Regions from separate parts of the Robertmurraya sp. DFI.2.37 genome, predicted to be linked through region 1. Evidence: riboswitches for the same ligand, from Rfam matches in the RefSeq annotation. Region 1 holds a riboswitch; the other holds the start of a gene.
What was found. A riboswitch is a leader RNA that binds a small molecule or an ion and turns the genes downstream of it on or off. The one in region 1 is predicted to bind lysine.
Positions count from the first base shown of each region.

Region 1 (10,165 bases):
AAGATCTTTAGTGGATGAAGAAAAGAAAAAATGGCAAGATGAAGAACAAATAAAGGCATAGTGTAAGGGAGAACTTGTCCTTTTTTACTATAATGATTCGGAAGATATTTTCTTGACATAAATCCAATACACGTCTATCATAAAATTATGAATGATTATTCATTCATAATTTTCTTTTTTGAATTGGTAACTGAAATCGATACTATCATGGGTTTAGATCATATAGGTCAGTGTCTGTGTGGAAATAAAGGTCAAAGTACACGTTCATAACATTCTCCCATTAAGATGGTTCAAAAGCAATTAAAAAAATTGCTGCTTTATCGTTAGGAATGGATATCCCATGTTACATATGTCAGTGTTTCTTGGAAGGAGAGAGCTCGTTGAAAAAGAATAAACCAAAATACAAACAAATTATAGATGCTGCTGTCATCGTAATTGCTGAGAATGGCTATCATCAGGCCCAAGTGTCCAAAATTGCGAAGCAGGCAGGGGTAGCAGATGGTACGATCTATTTATATTTTAAAAATAAAGAGGATATTCTCATCTCTCTCTTTCAAGAAAAAATGGGAAGCTTTGTAGAAAAAATTGAAGAGCAAATTGCAGGAAAAGAAACAGCAGCAGAGAAATTATTAATGATGGTTGAAACGCATTTTAAGATTCTTTCCAAGGATCGCCATTTAGCCATTGTCACACAGTTAGAATTACGGCAATCTAATAAGGAGCTTCGTCTGCGCATTAACCAAGTATTAAAGGGGTATTTAAAAGTTATCGACAAAATCTTAATGGAGGGTAAGGAAAATGGAGAGTTTGCTGCGGACTTAAATTTAAGGCTAGCCCGGCAAATGATTTTCGGAACGATGGATGAAACAGCGACAACATGGGTGATGAATGATTTGAAATATGATTTACAAGCGCTCGCAGCGCCGGTTCACAAGCTGCTTCTGAATGGTTGTCGTGGGGAGCAATAATGGCAAAACATAAGGGGGAAGGTAAATGAGCTATTTAAGCTGGTCAAATGAGCAAAATGTCGCGACGATTAAACTAAATCGTCCACCTGCCAATGCTTTGTCGTCAGGAGTCATTAAGGAACTAGCCGAGGTATTAAATGAATTAGAGCCAAACGAAGAGATTCGGGTTATTTTGATTCATGGTGAAGGAAGGTTTTTCTCTGCTGGAGCGGATATAAAGGAATTTACATCGGTCCAGTCTGGAGAAGAATTTGCAAAGCTAGGAACAAATGGTCAGGAACTATTTGAACGAATGGAGAATTTTCCGAAACCGATTATCGCCGCCATTCATGGTGCAGCCCTTGGTGGTGGGTTAGAATTAGCTATGGCCTGTCATTTCCGGCTTGTGTCTGAAACGGCAAAATTAGGGTTACCAGAATTACAGTTAGGAATTATTCCAGGGTTTGCAGGTTCTCAACGTTTGACTCGCTATGTAGGAGCAGCGATGGCTGCTGAAATGATGTTTACAAGTGATCCAATTACAGGTATAGAAGCAGTCCAATATGGTCTAGCAAATCATGCTTATCGCGAAGAAGAACTGTTGGAAAAGGCGCAGGCAATGGCCGAGAAAATCGCGAAGAAAAGTCCATTGTCTTTGAAAGCAACAATTGAACTGTTGAATTATTCGAAAACAAAGGAATTTTATCAAGGGGTAAAAAGAGAAGCTGAATTGTTTGGTGAAGTATTCCACTCAGAAGATGCAAAAGAAGGAATTGCTGCCTTCCTTGAAAAAAGGAAGCCTGTATTTAAAGGGAAATAACTCATTTTATTTTACGATGAATTTTTTGAAAACATTTTCTATTCTATAATTTGAGAGCGTTAACAATTCGTGTTGCGTTTAAGAGCTTGTATTCCAAGTCTCTTTAACATAGGAAAAAAAGACTTAGACCGAGTCATCTATCTGGAATAATATTAGGAGGGAAAATCATGAACATCTTTGTATTAATGAAGAGAACGTTCGATACGGAAGAGAAGATTTCCATTGCTGGTGGCAAAATTAATGAGGATGGAGCGGAATTCATCATCAATCCTTATGATGAGTATGCAATAGAAGAAGCCATTCAGATTCGTGATTCAAAAGGTGGAGAAGTGACAGTTGTTACGGTTGGAAACGAAGAAGCTGAAAAGCAATTGAGGACTGCATTAGCAATGGGAGCAGATAAGGCAGTATTGATCAATATAGAAGACGATCTTGAAGATAGTGATCAATATACAACAGCAAAAATTCTTGCGGAATATTTAAGTGATAAAGAGCCCGATTTAATCATCGGCGGAAATGTGGCGATCGATGGTGGTTCTGGTCAGGTTGGACCGCGTGTTGCAGAACTTCTTCAAATTCCATATGTGACGACTATTACAAAATTAGAAATAGATGGTTCGGAAGTGACCATTGTTCGGGATGTAGAAGGTGATTCAGAGGTTATTCAAACAAGCTTGCCTTTACTTGTCACAGCTCAACAAGGCTTAAATGAACCACGCTACCCATCTTTGCCAGGGATTATGAAGGCGAAGAAGAAACCATTAGACGAGCTTGAATTGGATGATCTTGATTTGGAAGAGGACGACGTTGAAGCGAAGACGAAAACGATTGAAATTTTCTTACCAGCCGAGAAAGAAGCAGGGAGAGTTCTAGAAGGGGATCTTTCTGCCCAAGTGAAAGAATTAGTGGATCTCCTTCACAATGAAGCAAAAGTAGTTTGAATTTAATGAACGTGTCCGAATAAATAAAGACCTTGAAAAAATATGACGTTGTTAATCTCTGAATCTATTACACAGGAGGAATCGAAATGGCTAGAAAAGTTTTAGTGTTAGGTGAAGTCCGTGACGGACAATTGCGTAACGTATCGCATGAAGCAATTTCCGCGGCCAAGACAGTCGCTGAAGGCGGCGAAGTAGTCGGTGTTTTACTGGGGGATTCAGTTCAGCCTCTAGCTGAAGAATTAATAAAAAATGGTGCGGACAAAGTTGTTGTCGTTGAAAATGAAAAATTGGCCCATTATACATCAGATGGATATGCTCAAGGGTTATTAGCTGTTATAGAAGAAGAGCAGCCTCAAGGGCTTATTATCGGTCATACATCATTAGGGAAGGACCTTTCACCGAAAATTGCGAGCAAACTTCATTCAGGATTAATTTCGGATGTTACAAGCATTGAAGTAACGGGTGGAAATATTGTCTTTACTCGTCCAATTTATTCAGGAAAGGCCTTTGAAAAGAAAATTGTGACAGATGGTTTGATATTTGCAACCATTCGTCCGAATAATATTGCTCCGATAGAGAAGGATGAATCGAGAACAGGAGAAGTTTCTACTCTAGCGGTTGACATTAAAGATTTGCGAACCATTATTAAAGAGGTCGTTAGAAAAGCGACTGAAGGGGTAGACCTTTCGGAAGCAAAAGTGGTTGTTGCTGGAGGCCGTGGAGTTAAAAGTGAAGAAGGATTTGAACCGCTAAAAGAGCTTGCAAATGTACTTGGTGGAGCTGTTGGCGCATCTCGAGGTGCATGTGACGCTGAGTATTGCGACTATTCATTGCAAATTGGCCAAACGGGTAAAGTTGTAACACCTGACCTTTATATCGCTTGTGGAATTTCTGGAGCGATTCAACATTTAGCCGGCATGTCCAATTCAAAAGTCATTGTGGCGATTAATAAGGATCCAGAAGCAAATATCTTTAATGTTGCTGATTATGGTATTGTTGGGGACTTGTTCGAAGTTGTTCCAATGCTGACAGAAGAATTTAAGAAATTGAAAGTGAATGCCTAAATAATGAAACGAGCGGTGCATGAAGCCGCTCGTTTCATTTATATAGGTCGATGTGAAGGACAGCATGAATAGATGCGAGATTTATGGGAAAATTACTTTCGAACAAATTATTCGCATCATAGCATAAACGGTGATATACTGTCGTTAGTATCGTTTTACAGTAAATAGCTATGAAGTTGGGCATGTGATCGAATTCATAGCCAGTTCATTTTAGGAGGTAAATATATAATGGCAATTACAAATGTAACTGACCAAAATTTTGATACTGAAACAAGCTCTGGTGTAGTACTTGCTGATTTTTGGGCACCTTGGTGTGGTCCTTGTAAAATGATTGCTCCTGTTCTTGAGGAGTTAGATTCTGAGCTTGGAGAGAAGTTGAAAATCGTTAAGCTTGATGTCGACGATAATCAAGAAACAGCAGCTAAATTTGGTGTGATGAGCATTCCTACATTATTGGTATTCAAAGATGGGGAAGTTGTAGACAAAGTAGTGGGCTTCCAGCCAAAAGAAGCTTTAGCTGAGCGTTTAAACTCACACTTATAAGAATAAAAGGCTTCCGGCAGACAATGTCGGGAGCTTTTTTGTTGCTTTTGTTTGTTGAGGCTCATTCTTTAAATGAGTGCATCTTTTTTTAGACAATCAATTTTATCTTTTGCTAAGTTCACTTGGGGTTGTGGCATGGTAGGTTGCCTTTCCTAAAGATAGAAGGAAGCTTTATCCCCCACGGGAACAAAACGGACTTTATTGCTGCACAGATACGCCCCCTGTGTTTTTATGCTTACTATACAATAAGCACTTTGGTGCTAGTTATGATATATTTATCTCAAGAATTGCAAAGTTGGGATGAGATTAATGATGAACGACAATTTAAAAAATAAATTAGCTTTTCTCCCAGACCAGCCGGGATGCTATCTTATGAAGGATCGGCAAGGAACGATTATCTATGTTGGGAAAGCGAAGGTTCTCAAGAATAGGGTGCGATCTTATTTTACCGGCTCTCATAATGGAAAAACGCAAGTGCTCGTTAACGAAATCGAGGATTTTGAGTATATTGTAACCTCGTCTAATATGGAAGCACTCTTGCTTGAACTAAACTTAATTAAAAAATATGACCCTAAATATAATGTGATGTTAAAGGATGATAAGACATATCCATTCATTAAACTTACAGCAGAGCGCCACCCCCGCTTAATTACAACGAGAAAGGTGAAAAGGGACAAAGGGAAGTATTTTGGCCCTTACCCTAATGTCGGGGCTGCAAATGAAACGAAGAAATTACTCGATCGTATTTATCCTCTTCGCAAATGTGCAACTCTCCCTGATCGCGTTTGTTTATACTATCATTTAGGTCAGTGCCTAGCACCATGCATCAATGAGGTGCCGGAATCGACATACCGTGAAATGGTTGAAGAAATTACGAGATTTTTAAATGGTGGCTATCAAGAAATCAAAAAAGAATTAACGGAAAAAATGCTAAAGGCTTCTGAAGAGCTTGATTTTGAACGAGCGAAGGAATTTCGTGATCAGATTGCGCATATTGAGTCGACAATGGAAAAGCAAAAAATGACGTCAACAGATTTTACTGATCGAGATGTATTTGGTTATGCAGTAGACAAAGGCTGGATGTGCGTCCAAGTCTTTTTTATCAGACAGGGGAAGCTAATTGAACGGGATGTTTCACTGTTTCCTTTTTATAATGAACCGGAAGAGGAATTTCTAACCTATCTTGGTCGTTTCTATGACGAGGCAAGTCATTTTAAACCGAAAGAAATCCTTTTGCCAGAAAAGGTCGATGAGGATCTCGCGGAAAAGCTCTTAAACGTAAAGATAACAAAGCCAAAACGCGGTCAAAAAAAGGATCTTGTTAAGCTAGCTGCAAAGAATGCAACGATTGCGTTAAAGGAAAAGTTCTCTCTTGTGGAACGGGATGAACAGCGAACGATTAAAGCTATTGAACAATTAGGCAACGAACTGGGCATTTCGATTCCACGGCGTATTGAAGCTTTTGATAATTCAAATATACAAGGGACAGATCCAGTATCAGCACTTGTTGTTTTTATTGACGGAAAACCGGCAAAACGGGAGTATCGCAAGTATAAGATTAAATCAGTCAAAGGTCCTGATGATTATGAATCAATGAGGGAAGTGGTTAGAAGGCGGTATTCGAGAGTTTTAAAGGAACATTTACCGCTACCAGATTTAATTATTATTGATGGTGGAAAAGGGCATGTAGAAGCAGTTCGTGATGTGCTTGAAAATGAGCTGGGATTAGATATCCCTCTGTCAGGTTTAGTAAAGGACGACAAGCATCGGACGTCACAGCTTCTATATGGCAACCCGCTTGAAATCATTCCATTGGCAAGAAACAGTCAAGAGTTTTATTTGCTGCAAAGAATTCAGGATGAAGTACATCGGTTTGCGATTACCTTCCATCGTCAATTACGGGGAAAAACTGCTTTCCAATCCATTTTAGACGACATACCTGGAATTGGAGAAAAGCGAAAAAAGCAGTTATTGAAGCATTTTGGCTCTGTGAAAAAAATGAAAGAAGCAACACTTGAACAGTTTAGAGAATTGGGAATTCCAGCGAAGATCGCAGAGAGCCTATATAAAAAACTACAGGAATGACGTTGTTTTCATAAAATGGCTGTGCTATAATTAGGACAATTTTATATCGCTATCACTTATTAATGACTGAGCGCTAATGATTCTTTGTGAATGTTCAAAATCGGCATTTGCAACCATTACGTAGTTCAGTGATACAGATTTATTTGTACGGTACTTTTCTATTTTTAGAGGAAATTTGGCGATTAAGCCAATAATAATCTAAAAGAAGGAAAAGGCCGAATTAATAAAGTGAAGGTAGAGGTGCGGACGCAAAGAGTAAGGACTTGGAGAAAGATGAGTTTCGAAGAAAAGTCTTGAAAGGGGTGGACCGCCGAAGTGAAGAAAGGCTCATTCCTTTTTTTGCTGGTTCTGTGACCAAATAGGTGCAGAATTGTCAAGACATGTTTGTCTTGGAGAGCTATCTTACTTTGCGAAGACGTAATACTTTAGTTTTTTACGTTGTTACAGCGCAGCAGTGAGATAATTTCTCACTGCTTTTTTTATTGCCTGTTCAACTATGAGGGACACACTTAGGAAGAAAGAAGGGAATGGCATGGGATTAATCGTACAAAAGTTCGGGGGAACGTCTGTAGGAAATTCAGAAAGAATTCTCAATGTAGCAGAAAGAGTCATTGAAGAAAAGAATCGTGGCAATGATGTTGTCGTAGTAGTCTCTGCAATGGGCAAAACAACAGATCAACTTGTGTCACTTGCAGGGGAGGTTACTTCTAGTCCAAGCAAAAGGGAAATGGATATGCTTTTAACGACTGGGGAACAAATCACGATTTCCTTGTTAGCGATGGCATTACAACATAAAGGCTATGATGCGATTGCATTTACAGGCTGGCAAGCAGGAATTGAAACAGAACCAGTATTTGGGAATGCACGTGTTCTAAAAATTGATAGCACTCGTGTACAAGCTGAACTTGAAAAAGGAAAAATCGTCATTGTCGCTGGCTTCCAAGGGGCTACGGCCGATGGAGAAATTGCTACATTAGGTCGGGGAGGGTCTGATACGACAGCGGTTGCTCTAGCGGCAGCATTAAAAGCGGATAAATGTGATATTTATACGGATGTAACAGGGGTTTTTACGACTGATCCTCGCTATGTAAAAGCAGCTCGAAAATTACTCTCGATCTCTTATGATGAGATGTTAGAGCTTGCTAATTTAGGTGCTGGAGTTTTGCATCCGAGAGCGGTTGAGTTTGCTAAAAATTATCATGTTCCTTTAGAAGTACGCTCCAGTATGGAAAGGGAATCAGGAACAATCATCGAGGAGGAAGGAAAAATGGAGCAAAATTTAGTAGTACGGGGGATTGCCTTTGAAGATAAAATTACAAAGGTTACCGTATTAGGTTTATCCAATACATTATCAAGCTTATCAACGATTTTTACGACATTGGCGAATAACCATCTTAATGTTGATATTATTATCCAAAGCACAACGAATAAAAATACAACGGATTTATCATTTTCTATTCATTCAGAGGATTTGAAGGATACGCTGCAGGTTTTAGCGGACAATAAGGAAAGTCTTAAATATGAGACTGTACAATTCGAATCAGATTTAGCAAAAGTATCAATTGTTGGTTCAGGTATGGTTTCAAATCCAGGTGTTGCTGCAAAAATGTTTGAAGTGCTAGCAAATGAGTCAATCGAGGTAAAGATGGTCAGCACATCTGAAATAAAGGTTTCAACGGTTGTAGAAGAGGGAAATATGATCCGTGCTGTAGATTCATTACATCACGCTTTTGAATTAGCAGGTACAGCAGTGAAATCATAAAAGAAAAAAGCCAAAAAGCACTAAACATGCTTTTTGGCTCCATTTATGCACAAAGGATTATCGATGAATAGAGGTACGCTATTCGATCGTATCTTTATTGTCCCACTTTATCGTGAACACGACTTTTTTAGCTCGTCTCTTTGGATGTTCATATGCTTCAGCTACGACATTTTTTTGAGCTTCAACTTGTTGAGCTAAAAATCCTGCTTCCAGTTGAAAGGTAGAGATTTCTTTTTTTCGCAGTCTTTCGGAGATTAAAGGGCTTGTTAATTCTACTTGAAGTTCGTTTTTTGACTCATCTTTAATGGTTAAGTATCCCCATCCAGCTTTTTCGAAGAAATCGATCATTTCATCGAAACTATTTAGTGGGTATTTACGCGCCAAATCTTTTCCGGCCCAATAAAGAATGGCAGATGTTTCTTTTCCGAGAAGACTTGGGATTAAAATTTCTCGTATCAGTTCATACCCAAATGCTGGAACATTTGTGTGTTCTGATGGATGTGTATTTTCAGAAGTAATCATTTCAGTCAATGCTCTCCCCTCTTTCTATGATTCTATTATATACATTTTTGCCTGTTTTACGCACGAAATATAAAAAAACAATCATCCGTGTATTAGTAAATTTTGTTATTCTAATATATCGAAAAAAAGTGGTGCAAATGCGGAGATCTTTTGTTTATATAGTCGAAAGATTTTGTTTTTAAAGGGTATTTTGTGTATACGTTTTCTTGACGGTCTTAGAGCGAGAGAGTAAAATGGACTTGTCACATAATTGTAAAAAATTATTCGACATTTTTTCAATTTAGCTGATACATATTCTCTTTAAGGGGAATAGGGAGAAGTGACCGCTAGAGCTTTCAAAATTTAAAGGGGGGTAAATTTATGGCGGGTAATCGAGAGTTTTTTTATCGCAGATTGCATTCATTGCTAGGGGTTATTCCAGTTGGACTGTTTCTTATCCAACATCTTGTGGTGAATCATTTTGCTACAAAGGGAGCAGATTCCTTCAATAAAGCAGCACACTTTATGGAATCATTGCCATTCCGTTATGTTCTTGAAATTTTTGTTATTTTCCTACCGTTATTGTTCCATGCTATCTATGGCATTTACATTGCTTTTACAGCAAAAAATAATGCAAGTAGATATAATTTTTTCCGGAATTGGATGTTTGTTCTTCAACGTTTCACCGGAATTGTCACGTTAATCTTTGTTGTGTGGCATGTTTGGGAAACAAGAATGGCGGCTGCTTTTGGAGCTGAAGTCAATTTCAATATGATGGAGAATATTTTATCGAATCCATTTATGCTGTGGTTCTACATAATTGGGGTAGTTTCAACTACTTTTCACTTTGCCAATGGACTATGGTCTTTTGCTGTAAGTTGGGGGATTACAGTGACACCGAGATCACAACTTATTTCAACATATGTCACAATCGGTATTTTCATCGCCCTTTCAATTGTAGGAATTCGCGCAATATTCGCATTCGTTTAATAGATTAGTAGACATGTAGCAAGAGGAAATAAAGGAGTGAAAACGCATGGGTAAAGGTAAGATTATTGTAGTCGGTGGAGGACTAGCCGGCTTAATGGCAACAGTTAAAGCAGCAGAAAATGGAACACCTGTGGAGTTATTTTCATTGGTGCCGGTAAAACGTTCTCACTCTGTTTGTGCCCAAGGCGGTATTAATGGAGCTGTAAATACAAAAGGGGAAGGGGATTCTCCCTGGATTCACTTTGATGATACGATTTATGGCGGTGATTTTTTAGCAAATCAGGCGCCAGTAAAAGCAATGTGTGAGGCAGCACCTGGCATTATTCATTTATTTGATCGTATGGGTGTTATGTTTAATCGAACATCTGAAGGATTGCTTGATTTCCGTCGCTTTGGAGGGACACAGCATCACCGTACAGCTTTCGCTGGGGCAACGACAGGACAACAGCTACTCTATGCATTGGATGAACAAGTTCGTCGCCATGAGGTTGCTGGTTTAGTAAATAAATTTG
Region 1 is NZ_JARGEJ010000002.1:114,008-124,172, reverse strand. It holds gene PZE06_RS01985 (long-chain-fatty-acid--CoA ligase) at 1-61, shown strand, start outside; gene PZE06_RS01980 (fatty acid metabolism transcriptional regulator FadR) at 381-968, shown strand; gene PZE06_RS01975 (enoyl-CoA hydratase) at 994-1,767, shown strand; gene PZE06_RS01970 (electron transfer flavoprotein subunit beta/FixA family protein) at 1,935-2,708, shown strand; gene PZE06_RS01965 (electron transfer flavoprotein subunit alpha/FixB family protein) at 2,795-3,772, shown strand; gene trxA (thioredoxin) at 4,001-4,315, shown strand; gene uvrC (excinuclease ABC subunit UvrC) at 4,628-6,400, shown strand; lysine riboswitch at 6,628-6,808, shown strand; gene PZE06_RS01950 (aspartate kinase) at 6,933-8,162, shown strand; gene PZE06_RS01945 (YslB family protein) at 8,241-8,684, opposite strand; gene PZE06_RS01940 (succinate dehydrogenase cytochrome b558 subunit) at 9,045-9,653, shown strand; gene sdhA (succinate dehydrogenase flavoprotein subunit) at 9,700-10,165, shown strand, end outside.

Region 2 (10,165 bases), on a different contig from region 1:
GCCGAACATGCAAGCAGCTTGGATATGATGGATTTCAAGATCTCAAATATACTTTAAGCAAGTATATGACTCGGGAGAGGGAGGAAGAAATGATTACTTCTCCTAATGGTTTATCCTCACATATTCATCGGGTAAAAAGAGAAATGGAATTAACATTACAGCAAATTGATGAAAAACAGATTATGAAAGCAGCCCAGTATATAAAGGAAAGTAATTATGTAGAATTTTTTGGGGTCGGTGCATCCCTGCCTGTTTGTGTCGATGCAGCAAGAAAGCTTACTTTTTCAGGAAAAATATGCAACGCACGCGAGGATTGGGATGAACTTAGAAGTGTTGCTAACAGTATGGGAGAGAATGATTTAGCGATTTTGGTTTCGTATAGCGGAGAGACGCTACATATTTTAGAGTTTTCTAACATTTTAAAAGAAAGAAAGGTAAAAACAATTGCATTAGTAGGAAGAAGAAATAGCCGCTTGAAAGAGGAAGTGGATCTAACTTTCCATGCTTATATTACGAGCTGTTATGATGGAGAGCTCGATATGAGTTCAAGATTTCCATTGGCTGTCCTTTTAGATTTTATTATCCTTACGTATTTAAATAAGCACTAATAAAGCTAATACTTTTAATTTGCGATTTATGCTCCTTTCCCCATTGAAAAAAAGGCTAATGTAAGCGCTATACAAAAAATGTATCGCCGTACATTCATCGTGAAAACGCTTGCTGTAGTCTGTAGCGGGAGTTATTCTAGCGATAGAGTACGGAGATAAAGGAGATGCAGATATGGGAAAGGACAGGAGTGTAAGGTCAAAATTTTGGGAGTTTTTTCAAGGATTAGGTAAAACGTTCATGTTGCCAGTAGCATTATTAGCTTTCATGGGGTTGATGCTAGGAATTGGCAGTTCGTTTACGAGTTCTTCAACCATCGAAACAATACCGTTTTTAGGGAATCCTGTTTTACAAACGATTTTTAGCTTTTTGTCGACAATCGGCGGATTTGCATTTACGTATTTACCCGTTTTATTTGCTATGGCTATCCCGTTAGGGCTTGTTCGTTATGAAAAAGGAGTCGCTGCTTTTTCTGGATTTGTCGGATTTGTTATTATGCATTTATCAATCAATTTCTATTTAACCGAAACAAATCAATTAGTAGAGGCAGACAAATTACGAGAAGCCGGTCAAGGTATGGTTATGGGCATCCAAACATTAGAAATGGGTGTTCTTGGCGGTATTATTGTCGGAATTATTGTTTATTTATTGCACAATCGTTTTTATGATATTCAATTGCCTAATTCATTTGCTTTCTTCGGTGGGGCTCGTTTTGTCCCCATTATTACAGCATTCACATTAGCGATTGTCGGAATCGTTTTACCGATGATTTGGCCTATTTTTGCTATGGCTATCACTGGGATTGGAAATACGATTCAAAAGGCAGGCGTATTCGGCCCATTTTTGTTTGGTGCAGGAGAACGTTTACTTCTTCCATTTGGGCTCCATCATATACTTGTTGCCATGATTCGCTTTACAGAGGCAGGGGGTACACAACTTGTTGATGGTCAAATGATTTCTGGAGCATTAAATATTTTTTATGCACAACTGCAAAGCGGTGCTCCTATTAGTCCATCAGCAACAGCATTCCTCTCTCAAGGAAAAATGCCAACCTTTATGTTTGGACTGCCGGCAGTTGCACTAGCAATTTATCATACTGCACGTCCTGAGAATCGCAAAAAAATTAAGGGTTTATTAATCTCTGGTTTTATTGCTACATTTGTGACAGGAATTACGGAGCCGATTGAATTTTTATTCTTATTTATTGCCCCAGTATTATATGGGATTCATGTCATTTTGACGGGACTTGGCTTTATGGTCATGGCTCTGCTTGGTGTTGTGATTGGTAATACAGATGGTGGCATTTTAGACTTCCTTATTTTTGGAGTCTTACAAGGAATGGATACGAAATGGTATCTTGTTCTAGTTGTTGGTGCGATTTGGTTTGCTATTTATTATATCGTTTTCCGCTACGCCATTTTGAAATTTAATTTGAAAACACCAGGTCGTGAAGAAATTGCTGAAGATGTGAGTACGAAAGAGGTAGCTTATAAGAAAAATGGAAAGTATGACGTTGAACGTATATTAGTGGCATTAGGAGGAAAAGAGAATCTCGATTCACTTGATAATTGTGTGACACGTTTACGCCTAGTGGTAGATGATATGAGCAAAGTCAATCAAGAAGAGTTAAAAAGCTGTGGCGCACTTGGAGTAGTGGTTCTTGATGAACATAATGTTCAGGTCATTATTGGAACGCAAGTAGCAGCAGTGAAAACGGAGCTTGAAAAAATGATTTAAAAGAATAGTGGAAACGGTTTGTTTTTTGCATGTTGGAAAAAGGGCAACTGAGAAGGCGTTTTTCCTTCAGGAATAGCAAGCTTACCGTTAGAGCTAGAACAACGAGGTTAGAACAATGACATTTTCTTTTGATCAAGTGATAAATAGAGTAGGATCTTACTGTACACAATGGGATTACATCGAGGATAGGTTTGGAGAAAAAGATCTGTTGCCATTTTCTATCTCGGATACAGATTTTCAGTGCCCACAAAATATGCTTCAAGTGTTGCACAAGCGCTTGGAGCATGGGATTTTTGGCTATACTAGATGGAATCATGATGATTTTAAAGGGGCAATTGCGACATGGTATAGGGAAAGATTTTTAACTGAAATCGAAAAAAAGTGGATTGTCTACAGTCCGACAGTCATTTATACCATTTCTAAAATGATTGAATTGCTAACAGATGAAGGGGATTACGTTATCACGCAAACACCGGCATATGATGCCTTTTTCAAAGTAATTAATGATAATAAGAGGGTTTTGTTTGCCAATAAATTAGTACAGCATAACGGCAAGTATGAGATTGATTTTGAGGACTTAGAGGAGAAACTATCACATACGAAAGCGAAAGTATTGCTTTTATGCAGCCCCCATAATCCAACAGGACGTGTGTGGACAAAACAAGAATTAGAACTAGTAAGGATATTGTGCAAAAAGTATAAAGTATTTATAATTTCCGATGAAATTCATATGGATATTGTGCGCAAACCATATTGCCATATCCCGATCTTGAACGGGGGACAGGACCTAGACAACATCTGTATTTGTACGTCGGCAAGCAAAACTTTTAATACCCCAGGACTAGGTGGTTCATATGCTATAATTCCTAATTTAAAGCTGAGGGAGGAATTTTTGCTAACTTTAAAAAATAAAGATGGTCTCTCTTCAGCCAGTACTTTAGGTGCTCTTGGAATCATGACTGGATACAATGAATGCGCCTCATGGGTGGATGAGTTAAATGGATATATTGAAGGAAATATGATCGCGATCAAAGAGTTTTTGGAACAATATTTACCGCAGGCATCTTTCCATGTTCCAGAAGCAACCTATTTAGCATGGATTGACATGACGAATTTCTCATATACAAATGAAGAACTGCAAGAAGCTCTAGTGCATCATGGTAAAGTTGCTATTATGTCTGGTGAGACTTATGGGGAAGGTGGTAAGGGCTATTTGCGCATGAATGTTGGCTGTCCCCGTTCAAAAGTAATCGAAGGATTAAAGAGATTACGAACAACGATGGACTATTTAGGAAGTAGAAGTTGAATGTTACGAGAGACCCCTACTGTAGAATAAATGCAAGAGCATCCATTAGGCTGCTCTTTTTTAGTCGCGTTCATTGTTGTCGCTAAACACTTTAGGTTCAGTGCATTTTTTTCTTTGTGCAGCAATGAGCATGCGAAAAAATGGCTTTTATTAAGAGTTCAAATTGTGGGAAATGCTAGTTTCTGAGCCTTTCTCCTAATTTGCTGATCGGGGTCTTTGATATGTAAAAACTTCTTCATTCAGTAAGGAAGTATGAGAAAATGGATCTTGAGCGCTAATCTAGTCAGGGTCAGGGACGGAAATCGAGATCATTGAGCAAATTATGGAGTGCTTTAGGTTGACAGGAGCTTATTATTTTGAAATAAAATGAGTGTATTAAATCCATTTCATAAAGCGAAAAGGACTACTACATAATGCTTCTTTTTCTAAAATTCATTTACTAAAATCGACTCAAGTTAAAAAAGTGTTTATTCTTTTTCGAGGGGGAGGTGGAAAAATGATCTATGTTGGGCTAACTGGCTGGGGAGACCATGATAGCCTTTATGAGCTTGAATCATCGAAGAAAAATAAATTGGCCATCTATGCTTCATATTTTCCAACAGTGGAAGTAGATTCTAGTTTTTATGCGGTTCAGCCACTAAAAAATGCTCAAAAATGGGTGGAGGAGACCCCAGAGAGTTTTCAATTTATCGTCAAGGCCTATCAAGGAATGACGGGACACCAGCGGGGAGACATTCCTTTCGACAGTAAAAAGGAGATGTTTCAAGCTTTTAAAGATTCTCTTACGCCTTATATAGAGGCGGGCAAGCTTGCTATGGTATTGTTTCAATTTCCCCCTTGGTTTGACTGTAAAAAAGAGAACGTGCAATACTTGAGATGGTGCAGGCAAGAGATGGGGGATATTCCGTGTGCATTAGAATTCAGACATCAATCTTGGTTTTGGCCAGCTTATTATGAGCGCACGCTTCAATTCATGGAACAAGAGCAGTGGATCCATAGCATTTGTGATGAACCACAGGCTGGTGAGGGTTCAGTACCGATCGTTTTAAAAACGACAATAAAAGATAAGGTACTTGTCAGATTTCATGGTCGAAATATACATGGCTGGCAGAAGCGAACAGATGTAAATTGGAGAGAGGTTCGCTATCTGTATCGTTATAATGAACAGGAATTGCGGGAATGGGTTAATCGCTTAAGGTCGCTGCAAAATGAATGCCAAAATGTGTATGTTGTTTTCAACAATAACTCAGGTGGAGATGCTGCAGATAATGGCAAAGAGTTGATTGAGTTAATGAAAATTGAATATGAAAACCTTGCACCAAGACAGTTAGATTTATTTTAACTTTACTTTAGGAGCTACGAAGAAATGGAATGGATTGTTTTATTATCAATAGGACTAGCAGCAGGTACGATCGGATCTCTTATCGGGTTAGGCGGCGGAGTGATCATTGTTCCAGCTTTATTGTTTTTTAGTACATATACAGGCTATTTACAGACTATTTCTCCACAGGTTGCCGTGGGGACATCTTTAGTTATAATGATTTTTACAGGTTTATCCTCAACCCTTGCCTATTTGAAACATAAAATGGTTGACTATAAAAGTGGTTTGATTTTCTTTCTTGGCAGCGGACCTGGCGGTATCGTTGGAGCATGGATTAATCAGACGTTAGATATGCGAACATTCAACATTTTTTTTGGGGCTTTTATGATTTTTGTATCACTGTTATTGCTGGTAAATCATAAGCTTAAACCTATGCCATTAAAAGCAGAAAATGGTATTCATAGAACTTTCATCGATAATGAAGGACGAACGTGGGAATATGGCTTTCAACCGGTGATTGCTATTTTCATTGCTTTTATTGTCGGGCTTTCTTCAGGTTTGTTTGGTATTGGTGGCGGTTCCCTTATGGTTCCGGCCATGCTCCTGTTATTTTTATTCCCGCCGCATGTGGCTGTCGCAACCTCGATGTTTATGATCTTTTTATCATCAATTGTCAGTTCAACTACTCATATTAGTCTCGGGCATATTAATTGGCAATATGCGTTTCTTTTAATTCCTGGTGCTTGGTTCGGGGCAAAGCTTGGGGCGTTTATCAATATGAAATTGGCTAGCAAAACGGTTGTACATATTCTTAGACTCATCTTAATTTTAGTCGGCTTCCGGTTAATCTATCAAGGATTTACAGGGTAACTGGTGGCTTTTCATTTACACGCTTTTCCTACTCTTTGCATAGATTATGAAAGAGAGGAAAGGAGCGTTGAAAATGATTGATTTATCACCAATTAACATTGAAGATCATACATTTTTATGCGTATCTGTTGTTCTACCTAAAACCAATTTGCTTGTTGTAACAAGTGATAAGGGCTATATTATGTGCGGTGCATTGGACGTCGCTTTATTAAATGAAAAGCTTAAGGATAGGAAAGTCATTGCTGGTCGTGCGGTCGGAGTAAAAACGATCGAGCAGCTATTAGAGGCGCCGCTCGAATCGGTTACCTATGAAGCGGAAGCATTGGGCATTCATAAAGGAATGAGTGGAAAAGACGCATTATTAAAAATGGTGTAATCGTTTTTAAACTAAAGACTGTTTTGTTGAAGTATTTCATCAAAAAACTACTCGTTGCTCGACCCAGGAATCAGCAATATCCATACCAGAACTTATATTAATGCGCTCATCTCTGTTAGGAGTTTTATCATGTAGGTTACTAGCGGAAGCCGGTGACGAAAGATGCAATTTCAAAATGTCAATGCTGAGCAGAGAGTATTATCATCCGATTGTCTACAGCGAAAACCATCCGTTCATGAACAGGATGGTTTTTACCATTTCTCACACAATTTGGCAAATTGTGCGAAAAAACAGTGCTATAGTCTGATGAAGCGACTATAAATGAAAGGATATGGTAGAATAAAATAAATAAAAAAAGTACCAGAAATGGAGTTTGACATGAGATATGTAGCAACAACGTCGGTGGAACCTGGAACCATTCTTGCTCGTTCGATTTATAATGACAAAGGACAGGTTCTGCTAAACGAAGGTGTTCAATTACAAGAGAGCTTGATCCAGCGCTTATTAGATATCGGGATTCCATATATTTATGTAAAAGATGAACAGACGGGTGATATTGATTATATAGACGTTATTCCAAGGGAGTTAAAAACAAAAGCAATATCGTCTATTCAAGAAACATTTCAGCAAATAAGAGTAGTAAAAACTTTACCTAGTTCAGTTGTGATTGAAAAAGCTTCACAAATCTTGACAGGTATTATTCGTGAATTATATGCCCAAATCGAGAATGATGAAAGCCTTTTGTCACTTTTATCTGATGTCTATACATACGATGATTATATTTTCACCCACTCGTTTAATGTAACACTGTACTCCTTAGCTATTGGGAAGGAGCTTGGCTTATCAACGAAAGAACTTGAAGTTCTTGGGTTAGGAGCCATTTTACACGATGTTGGGAAAATGAAAATTCCAACAGAGGTTTTGTTTAAACCAGGAAAGTTAACAGCGGAGGAATTTAAACAAATTAAGAAGCATGCTGAGGATGGCTTCGATATGTTGCGCAATGTTAAAACAGTCTCATTATTAGTCGCCCACTGTGCTTATCAGCACCATGAAAGACTAAATGGATCCGGCTATCCCCGTGGAATTAAAGCCGATGAAATACACCCTTATGCCAAAATAATTGCAGTGGCAGATGTGTTTGATGCAGTTACATCCGATCGGATTTATCGTGGGGCGATGCTTCCGCATAATGGATTGGAAATTTTATTTGCAGGAGCTGGTACTCTTTTTGATGAAGAAATCGTGAAGGCATTTCGCCGTTCTATTGCCATTTATCCGGTTGGATTAACAGTTACACTTAGCGATGGTCGCAAAGGGGTTGTTGCAAAACAGAATGCCCATGTTAGTGATCGCCCTATTATAAGAATCATTGAGGAACAAGGAAAAAGCGTTTCACCTTATGAAATCAATCTGGAGGATGAGCTCTCGTTAGTCATTACAGGTTGTGATACAACATTTCATGTAAAAGATTCAGCAAATTGAGATAGTCCTTCTTTTTACAGCATACATATAGCTTGTAAAGGGGGGATTTTTTTTGGCTAAGTTTCGCGGTCGGCTACCCCGAAGAGGTCCGTTGCCGTTCAAATATGTGCTCCTTCTAACGATTGTGTTTTTTACTATTTCAACAATAGCAGGGCTGTGGATCATTAATAAAGGATTAAAACCAACGCTTATGTCTTATGCGGAATCGCAGACAAGGCAGATTGCTTCACTGATTATTAATGAAGCGTTATTGGAAAGATCGGTTGTCGATATTAACGATGTAATTACTAAAGACACGGAAACGTCTCTTACGAATTTTGATACGGCGAAAATTTATTCGATGCTAAGAGATACAACACGCTTAATTTTGAATAATATTAAAAAAGCGGAGGATGGGGACTTAGAGGAGCTGCAGAGGATTTCAGAATTTGAATTTGAACAGGTTGAAACGAGCAATGGAAAGGGAATTGTTTACTATGTACCATTAGGGCAAGCGACGAATAATGCCCTGTTAGGGAATTTGGGACCACGAATCCCTGTCCAATTTACGGCAATTGGAGATATGGAATCGAATATTGAAACAGAATTTAAGGAAGTCGGCATCAACAATGTTTATATTGAAGTGCTGATTAGATTAAAGGTAAACGTTCAAGTTATCATCCCGTTTGCTACTGAAGTGGCAACATTAGAACAAAGGATTCCAATTGCGTTAGGGATTTTAGAAGGTGATGTACCGCTGTATTATAATAATGGTGGGCAAGGTGCACTCCCTGCCATAGAATTACCAGTAGACGAATAACGGGAGAAATGTTATAGTGGAAACATAATTTCATAAACCTTATCATTTCGGTGGGGTAGAGGTGCATAATTTAAGAGTAAGCTATGTGAGGATGACAACGATGAGCATTGCTGAAAGGAAATTTTGCCGAAGTAATAAGACGTGTCTCCGTTTTATTACTGGGGTTACTTTGAATAAGAGTAACACTGTCATTATGGGATATCCATAATGGGGAGCTACAGGTCGGATGGAGAAACGAATTACTACAACAAGGAGTAATGATAGAGTTTTTCTATCGTTACTCTTTTTTTGTTATAAGATGAACCATCTGAGTCCATTTCACAGGGCTGGGATTACGACTTACTAGGTATTATCTTACAAGCTCCCTCCAAAAACAAAGGAGGAACAAATATGTCAAACACCATTTTTTCATTAATACCCCCAATTGTTGCCATTTTAATGGTTATTTTAACAAGAAGGGTGCTCTTATCTTTAGGGGTAGGGATAGTTGCTGCCGCATTTTTGTTAGCGGAGTTTAAGATTGGTGAAACTTTGCAAATTATATTCGAAGCTATTAAAGGAATATTCATAGACGATGGAGCATTGAATACTTGGAATGTCTATATTATTCTTTTCCTGCTTATTCTTGGAATAATAACAGCATTTATTTCCATTTCTGGAGGAAGTCGTGCTTTTGGAGAATGGGCGATGAAACGAGTACGAACAAGAGTTGGAGCTCAGCTAGTCGGGGCCATTTTAGGAATTGTCATCTTCATTGACGACTATTTCAATGCCTTAGCTGTAGGACAAATTTCGAGGCCAATTACTGATGGTCAGAAAGTCTCTAGAGCAAAACTCGCGTATTTAATCGATTCTACATCAGCGCCAGTTTGTGTCATTTCGCCTATATCCAGCTGGGGAGCCTATATTATTGCGATAATCGGGTCCATTATCACTGCCCACCAAATTACGGAATACACTGCTTTCTCCGCTTTCGTTCAAATGATCCCAATGAATTTATATGTTTGGGTATCATTTGTAATAGTTTTTCTTACAGTATATCGAAATATTAATTTAGGACAGATGAAACTTCACGAAGAGAGAGCTATGACAACTGGGCAATTATATGATCCAGAAAAAACAATTCCAGGAGAGTTGAAAGAAGATTTACCGGTTAGCACAAAAGGGTCGGTTGGCGATCTCGTTTGGCCAATTATTGCTTTAATTGTTGGAACGGTTGGCTCTATGCTTTGGACTGGAGCAAATGCTGTTGAGGGAAAAGCGACTCTGCTAGCTATATTTGAAAACACGGATGTGTCTGCTTCTCTTTTATATGGTGGTTTAATTGGATTGGCTGTGACCATTCTTTTATATCTTCGTCAAGTGAAAGTGAAAAAAGGGATTTCTGGCAATACGTTTTCAATTGGTGTGGTAGAAGGGTTAAAGTCGATGCTGCCAGCAGTCTATATCCTATTATTTGCATGGGCAATCGTTGATCTTATTGGTCAATTGGAAACGGGTAAATACTTGGCTGGTATTGTTGAAAGTTCGCAAATGAATACAGCATTTCTACCGGTTATTCTCTTTGTTATCGCAGGAATTATGGCCTTTTCTACTGGAACATCGTGGGGATCATTTGGAATTTTGCTTCCGATAGCTGGTGAAATCGCCGTAACAACAGATGTA
Region 2 is NZ_JARGEJ010000074.1:458-10,622, reverse strand. It holds gene PZE06_RS23085 (MurR/RpiR family transcriptional regulator) at 1-608, shown strand, start outside; gene malX (maltose/glucose-specific PTS transporter subunit IIBC) at 781-2,343, shown strand; gene PZE06_RS23075 (MalY/PatB family protein) at 2,459-3,649, shown strand; gene PZE06_RS23070 (DUF72 domain-containing protein) at 4,146-4,991, shown strand; gene PZE06_RS23065 (sulfite exporter TauE/SafE family protein) at 5,016-5,840, shown strand; gene PZE06_RS23060 (YunC family protein) at 5,914-6,216, shown strand; gene PZE06_RS23055 (HD-GYP domain-containing protein) at 6,595-7,701, shown strand; gene yunB (sporulation protein YunB) at 7,754-8,500, shown strand; lysine riboswitch at 8,549-8,726, shown strand; gene PZE06_RS23045 (Na+/H+ antiporter NhaC family protein) at 8,891-10,165, shown strand, end outside.
Region 2: it holds a riboswitch for lysine, as region 1 does, so the genes downstream of both, PZE06_RS23045 (Na+/H+ antiporter NhaC family protein) here and PZE06_RS01950 (aspartate kinase) in region 1, are expected to answer to the same signal.